One region of the Arthrobacter sp. GCM10027362 genome, then DNA from elsewhere that is predicted to be linked to it. Evidence: riboswitches for the same ligand, from Rfam matches in the RefSeq annotation. Region 1 holds a riboswitch; the other holds the start of a gene.

Evidence for each region. A riboswitch is a leader RNA that binds a small molecule or an ion and turns the genes downstream of it on or off. The one in region 1 is predicted to bind S-adenosylmethionine.
Region 2: linked by a shared signal. The riboswitch ahead of ACFQ36_RS13600 (LLM class flavin-dependent oxidoreductase) and the one ahead of ACFQ36_RS02265 (OsmC family protein) in region 1 are both predicted to bind S-adenosylmethionine.

The regions. Positions count from the first base shown of each region.
Region 1 covers NZ_JBHTML010000006.1:29,468-33,555, forward strand. The annotation lists gene ACFQ36_RS02250 (DUF1684 domain-containing protein) at 1-336, opposite strand, end outside; gene ACFQ36_RS02255 (metallophosphoesterase family protein) at 536-1,060, shown strand; gene ACFQ36_RS02260 (dienelactone hydrolase family protein) at 1,224-1,922, shown strand; SAM riboswitch class IV at 2,098-2,219, shown strand; gene ACFQ36_RS02265 (OsmC family protein) at 2,255-2,794, shown strand; gene ACFQ36_RS02270 (aldo/keto reductase family protein) at 2,938-3,942, opposite strand.
Region 2 covers NZ_JBHTML010000092.1:12,233-15,622, forward strand. The annotation lists gene ACFQ36_RS13590 (LysE family translocator) at 1-552, shown strand, start outside; gene ACFQ36_RS13595 (CoA-binding protein) at 602-1,024, shown strand; SAM riboswitch class I at 1,191-1,285, shown strand; gene ACFQ36_RS13600 (LLM class flavin-dependent oxidoreductase) at 1,371-2,774, shown strand; partial or broken gene ACFQ36_RS13605 (DUF1206 domain-containing protein) at 2,807-3,390, opposite strand, start outside.

The sequences.
Region 1 (4,088 bases):
AAGTTCGACGACGATGCTGCCGTACCGCACCCAGTTCAGCGACTCCTCATCCGCCAAGGCGGCAGTGAAGGTGCCGGCAACGGGTTTTCCGCTGTCCACGAAGACCAACCCGTCCCCGGCCACGGCCGTTAAGGCAGCCGAACCGCCCTCGGAGGAGACACCGTCGGCACTCCACAATCCCGGGACCAGCTCCAGCGCGGAGGGCCTGGCGGGCAGCCACTGCAGCGAGGTCAGGGTCAGCCATCCGTGGTCGGCGGCCAGGGCCTTGTCCCGGCCGGCGCGGAAGCGCTTCCAGCGTTCGACGAGGGCATCGGGGGATTGGGCGGCGGGGTTCATGCTGTGCAATAACACGGCGCCGCCCGGGCGTTATTCCGGGTTGGAGGGCCTCGCCCCAACTTCGCCGCCCCGGGGCACCGCCGGTGCTGGAGTCCCGGACGCCCACCGGAATTGGAAGGCCGTCCGCTTCCCGGCATTGGCCCGGAGCGGGGACGTGGGGTTGGCTGACAATATTCGGGCCGGATGGGAAAATGCCCGCATGTCCGCCCGCCTGCTGTTCCTTGCCGATACCCATGTGCCCAAGCGGGCCCGCGGCCTGCCGGCCGCCGTCTGGGACGCCGTCAAACGGGCGGATGTGGTGTTCCACGCCGGGGACTGGGTGTGCGTGGAGCTGCTGGACGAGCTGCGGCTGCGCGCCGTGCAGCTGGTGGGGGTGTACGGCAATAACGACGGCGCTGCACTGCGGGCGCGGCTGCCGGAGGTGGCGCGGGTGGAACTCGAAGGCGTGCGCTTCGCCATGGTGCACGAGACCGGGCAGGCCCGCGGGCGGGAAGCCCGCGCGGATGAGCGGTTCCCGGATGCGGACGTGCTGGTTTTCGGACACAGCCACATTCCGTGGGACACCGTAACGCCGCGTGGGATGAGGCTGCTGAATCCCGGTTCGCCCACCGACCGGCGGCGGCAGCCGTTCTGCAGCTACCTGACTGCTGTGGCGGAGGCGGGACAGCTGCGCGACGTGGAACTGATCCCGCTGCCGGCCGCCGGACGGCCCGCTCCAGGCTGACCGCCCGCCGGTTTGCCCTCGAATCGGGACCACGCTGCATTCCACAGCGGCAGCAGAATCTCTTTTCAAGGGGAAATCCGGCCGGTTCCTGATACGGGACGCGAGTGCCGCACCGGCGGCGGAGTCGATACTGTGGCAACGCCCCAATCTTCGAGGAGGAACCTTGGCCCGGCAGACCCCGCACCAGAACGTCACCTTCCCCTCCGCCGGAGGCGAGGCCCACGGCTACCTGGCCCTGCCGGAGTCCGGCAAGGGCCCGGGAGTGATCGTCATCCAGGAATGGTGGGGGCTGGTGGACCACATCCGTGACGTCGCGGACCGGCTGGCCGCCGAGGGATTCGTGGCGCTGGCGCCGGACCTGTACGGCGGCCGCATCGCCCACGACCGCGCCGAGGCCGCCGAAATAATGGCCAAGCTGCCGGAGGATGAAGGTGCGAGGCTGCTGGCCGGGGCCGTGGACTATCTGCTCTCCAGCGATGCGGTGACCAGCTCGACGGTGGGGGCCATCGGCTTCTGCATGGGCGGCGGCTTCGTCCTGGCGCTCGCCGCCCAACAGGGCGAGCGCATCAGCGCCGCGGTGCCGTTCTACGGGGTGGGCCGGGGCGTGCCGGATTCCTTCAAGGGCGTGCGCGCGGCCATCCAAGGCCACTACGGGGAGCAGGACAGGTCCTACCCGGCGGAGAAGGCCCGGGCTCAGGCGGAGCAGATCCGGCGCGAGTCCGGCACCGAAGTCACATACTACTTCTACGACGCCCCGCACGCCTTCCACAATGACCAGAACCCTGCCGGCAATTACCGTCCGGCCGAGGCCAGACTGGCTTGGAGCCGGGCAGTCCAGTTCCTCAAAGACAAAGTCCGCTAGCCTCCCCCTTCACAAATTGGTCATTTGGTGTCGCCTCCCGGCGGAAGTTGGTCAATAGATGCCGCCTCCCGGCAAATAGTGGACGCTGCCTGAGAACTGGCACCGGCGTCGGCTGTATTGCGCCGTGTTACCGGTTGCTTGCCGCCGTTGCCTGCAGCTTCCAAGATGGGAACGGAATCAAGAGTCCCAACGACAAGCCCTGGCTGGTTGGGCGGCAACCCTCATCGCTGTAGTGGGGTGCCCCAGGTGACGATTCGGCGCAGCCCGGCGAGGGACCGGGCCGCGTAAGTATGGCGCCGTGCCTGGCATGCGCCACGACACGAAGGAACATCATGACCGAAACCGCAGTACGGGACCTGGCCGAAGACCGCGCCGCACGACTGGACGAGGCCGGCAGGTTCTGGAGCCGCAGGATTGCCGAGGACACCGCCAATGCCCGGCTGAGCTTCAAGACGGCCGGCGACGGCGTAGGGGCGGTGGCCACCCGCGTCACCGCCGGCAGGCACGAATTCAGCGTGGATGAGCCGGCCGGGTTGGCCGGCGACGATGCCGCAGCGAGCCCGGTGGAGTACGCGCTCGGCGCGCTGATCTCCTGCCAGGTGGTCGTGTACCGGCTGTACGCGCACCAGCTGGGCATCCAAATTGATGAAATCAGCATCGCTGCCGAGGGTGATCTTGACGTACGGGGCTTGTTCGGCGTCGACGACCAGATCCGTCCCGGGTTCGAGGCCGTGCGCCTGAAGGTTAACATCACCGGCCCCGAGACCCGGGAACGCTACGAGGAGCTGCGCCGGACCGTGGATGCCCACTGCCCGGTCCTCGACCTCTTCGCCAATCCGACCCCGGTCAGCATTGAGGTAACCAAGAACTAGCCGGACGTGTGCAGGCCGGCCGATACTGCCGGCCGGCCTGCACGCAGACTCCGGCCGGTCTTTGCCGAGTCCACCCGCCTGCTGCCCAATTCTTCCAGGCGGGCAGCAGACAGTGCCCAATTTTTTGCCGGGGGCCGGCGGGGTCAGGCGAGGCGGGCTGCAGGCGGCCTGGTCCTGGCCGGGTCCCGCTCGGCCAGCCCGCCCAGGATCTCGTCGATCCGGGCCATGGTCTCCGCGTCCAGCCGCACGCCTGTGGCCTTGACGTTCGAGCTGACCTGCTCCGGTCGGGAGGCGCCGATGATGGCGGAGGCGACATTGAGGTTCTGCAGCACCCAGGCCACGGCCAGCTGGGCCATGGTCAGGCCGGCCTCCTGGGCGACCGGCTGCAGGCGGTGCACCGCGGTGAGCACATCGTCACCGAGCCAGCGCCTGATCATGTCTGCGCCACCCTTCTCGTCTGCCGCGCGGCTCCCGGGCGGCACCGCCGCACCGGGCTTGTACTTGCCGGTGAGTACACCTTGGGCCACCGGCGACCAGACGATCTGGGAGATGCCCAGGTCTTCCGAGGCCGGCACCACTTCGTCCTCGATCACCCGCCAGAGCATGGAGTACTGCGGCTGGTTGGACACCAGCTGGAAGCCCAGGTCCGCGGCCAGGGCATGGCCGTCGCGCAGCTGGTCTGCGGTCCACTCGCTGACCCCGATGTACAGGGCCTTGCCGGCCCTGACCACGTCCGCGAAGGCCTGCATGGTTTCCTCCAGCGGCGTTTCGACGTCGTAGCGGTGGGCCTGGTAGAGGTCCACGTAGTCGGTCTGCAGCCGGCGCAGCGAGCCGTTGATCGATTCCATGATGTGTTTGCGGGAGAGCCCGGTGTCGTTGTGGCCCTTGGGCCCGGTGGGGAAGTAGACCTTGGTGAAGATCTCCAGGGATTCCCGCCGCTCGTCCTTCAGCGCATTGCCCAGCACCGTCTCGGCCGCCCCGTTGGCGTAGACATCGGCGGTGTCAAAGGTGGTGATGCCGGCGTCGAGCGCCTCATGCACGCAGGCGGTGGCGACGTCGTTTTCCACTTGGGAACCGTGCGTGAGCCAGTTGCCGTAGGTGATTTCCGAGATCTTCAGCCCGCTGTTGCCCAGATACCTGAATTCCATGCCCCCAAGCTAGCAGCCAAGGGTCCCGCCGCGAGCGAAGTGAGCGGTCAGGGGAGCTGCCCGGGGTCCCCGCGCGCACAGCGTGCGGGCAGGCGGTGAGCGGGCTGCGGCATCCCGGCGGCGCCGGGTCTACCGCCGGCGGGTCC
Region 2 (3,390 bases), on a different contig from region 1:
CTGGGTGTGGCCACCGGGGCCATGCTGTGGGGCATCGCCGCGGCCGTGGGGATCTCCGCGCTGCTGACCGCCTCGGAGACGGCCTACCGGGTGCTGACCACGGCCGGGGCCGGATACATGCTCTGGCTCGGGGCCTCGATGATCTGGAAGTCCTTCCGCGGGAGCGCCGGGCACGCCGCGGCCGAGGCCCGGGCGCCGGTGGCGGCATCGCCGTGGCAGGGCTGGCTGGTCGGGGCCGGTACCAACCTGCTCAATCCCAAGGTCGGGGTCTTCTACATCGCCGCGATTCCGCAGTTCCTCCCCGCCGGGACCGCACCGCTGCTGATGGGGGCGGTGCTGGCCGGGGTGCACTGTGTGCTGTCCCTGGCCTGGTTCGCGGTCCTGATCCTCGGCGGCGGCTACGCCAGGCGCTGGTTGGCCAGCCCGAAGTCGTTGGCGGTGATCGACCGGGTGACCGGTCTGGTCCTGGTTGCCTTCGGGGGCAAGCTCGTCACCGAGTCGCTGCCATCCGGGGCATCGGCCTTCCGGCCGGTGCCTCCGCGGGTGGGCTGACCTCCCGCGAAGGCTCGCGGCGGGTCCCTAGGCGGCCTAGGCTGGCGGTATGGCACACGTCAACGATCCGGAAGTCATCAGGCGGCTGCTCACGGCGCCGGCACGCTGGGCCGTGGTCGGCCTGTCCGATAATCCGCGGCGGGTCGCGCCGCGAATTGGCCGCTACCTGATGGACACCCTGGGCATGGAGGTCGTGCCGGTGAACCTGGAGGGCGCCGAGGTGTTCGGGCTGAAGGGCTACCGGGAGCTGGCGGACATCCCCGGCGGCGTCGAGGTCGTGGACTGCTTCGTGAACTCGCAGAAGGTCGGCCCGGTGGTGGACCAGGCGATCGAGGCCGGCGCGAAGGCCGTGTGGCTGCAGCTGGGCGTCGTGGACGAGGCGGCGGCCGCCCGGGCCGCGGCGGCCGGGCTCGACGTCGTGATGGACACCTGCCCGGCCATCGAGGCCCCGCGGCTGGGAGTGGGGCGCTAGGGTCCCGCTGTGGCGGCGAAACCGACACTGTGGGCGCGCCCCATCCCTTTGAGGCGCGAACGCCGCGGCCCGGGCGGCAGAGCGGCCCGTGGCAGGGGCCGGGTCCGGTTACCGTCTGTGACGCCGGATTTCGTGTCCGGCGCCCGGATGTAGTGCAATGGACGGGTAACCATCCCGAGCGGCTGAGAGACCTGGCTCTGTGACGCCGCAGCAACCCCCTCCTTGACGGAGCAAGGGTGCTACTGCCAGGACCGATGGAGAAAGTTCGTTGGTCGCCGCGGTGCCTCTGTGCGCCGCAGCGGCCTTCGTGCAGGCTCTTCACGGTCGGATCAGGAGGAGTCTGACGATGACTGAAGTAACAGCCAAGCGCCACATCCGGTTCAACGCCTTCGACATGAACTGCGTCGGCCACCAGTCGCCGGGCCTGTGGCGGCACCCGCAGGACAAGTCCGCGGACTACAACACGATCGGCTACTGGACCCATCTGGCCCAGGTGCTGGAAAAGGGCCTGTTCGACGGCCTGTTCATCGCCGACGTGCTCGGCACCTACGACGTCTTCGGCGGCACCAACGAGGTCCCCCTGCGCTCGGCCGCGCAGGTGCCGGTCAACGACCCGTTCCTGCTGGTCTCGGCCATGGCCGCGGTGACCAGGAACCTGGGCTTCGGCGTCACCGCCGGCACCGCCTACGAGCACCCGTACCCGTTTGCCCGCCGCCTGGCCACCCTGGACCACCTGACCAACGGCCGCGTGGGCTGGAACGTGGTCACCGGCTACCTGCCCTCCGCCGCGCGGAACATGGGCCAGGAAGACCAGATGGAGCACGACGAGCGCTACAACCACGCCGACGAGTACCTGGAGGTCATCTACAAGCTCCTCGAGGGCTCCTGGGAGGACGACGCCGTGGTCAAGGACCGCGAGCGCGGCATCTTCACCGATCCGGCCAAGGTCCACGAGATCCGCCACGAGGGCAAGTACTTCAAGGTCCCGGGCATTGCCATCACCGAGCCGAGCCCGCAGCGCACCCCGGTGATCTTCCAGGCCGGTGCCTCCAAACGCGGCATGCGCTTCGCCGCGGAGAACGCCGAGGCCGTGTTCGTCACCTGCCCGACCAAGGAGACCCTGGCCGAGACGGTGAAGAAGATCCGCGACGCCGCCGAGGCCGCCGGCCGGGGCCGCTACGACATCCGCATCTACACGATGCAGACGATCGTGACCGGCCCGGACAGCGCCGCCGCCCAGGCGAAGTTCGAGGAGTACAAGTCCTACGCGGACATCAACGGTGCACTGGCCCTGATCTCCGGCTGGATGGGCGTGGACCTGTCCACCTACGGCCCGGACGACGTGATCGGCGAGAACGTGAAGTCCAACGCCATCCAGTCCTCGGTGGAGACCTTCCAGAAGGCCAGCGGCGATGACGGCAAGCCCTGGACCATCCGCCAGCTGGCCGAATGGGTCGGCGTCGGCGGCTTCGGCCCGATCACCGTCGGCTCCGGCGCCGAGGTGGCCGACAAGCTCATCGAGTGGGTCGAGGAGACCGACGTGGACGGGTTCAACCTGGCCTACGCCATCACCCCGGGCACCTTCGAGGACATCGTCGAGTTCGTGGTGCCCGAGCTGCAGGCCCGCGGCGCCTACCCGGCGGCGTACGCCCCGGGCACGCTGCGCAACAAGCTGTTCGGCAAGGGCGACAAGCTGCCGGAGAACCACCGGGGCGCCAACTACCGGCTCGAGGCGCTCGCGTCGCTGTAAGGTCCGGGCCGGGGTCCCGCGGCGCGGGCCCGTTACATTTTCGCGTAACGGGCCCGCGCCGCCAGGTACAGCCCGTAGCAGATCAGGCCCGCGGCCACCACGATCAGCGCGACATCGCCGTAGGGCTGGTCCCGCAGCCCTTTGAGCGCGCCGTCGAGCCCGGTGGCCTGGGCCGGATTGTGGCGGACGGCGGCCACCGCGAAGAGGACGCCCAGCACGGCCAGCGCCGCCCCCTTGCCGAGGTAGCCGGCGGTCCCGGTCCCGGTCACGGCCCGGCCCAGGCTCCCGGCCGGCAGCTGCTGCAGGTCCTGGAGGAACTTGCGCCGCGCGCCCTTGAACACGTAGTAGGCGCCGGCGGCCACCAAGGCGGCGCCCACCAGGAACAGCAGCACCGGCCCGCCCGGCGCCTGCATCAGCGCCGTGCTGGCGTCCCGGGATTTCTCCCCGGTGTCGCTGCCGCCGCCCAGGGCAAAGCTGCCGAAGGTCGCGGCCAGGGCGGCGAAGACGACGGCCAGGCCCGCCGACTTGAGGCGGTACTTCAGCCGGTCCCGGCCCTCGAGCAGCCGGCCGCCGAAGGCCGCCTCGAGCACCTGCCACAGCGCCAGCGCAGCCGCAC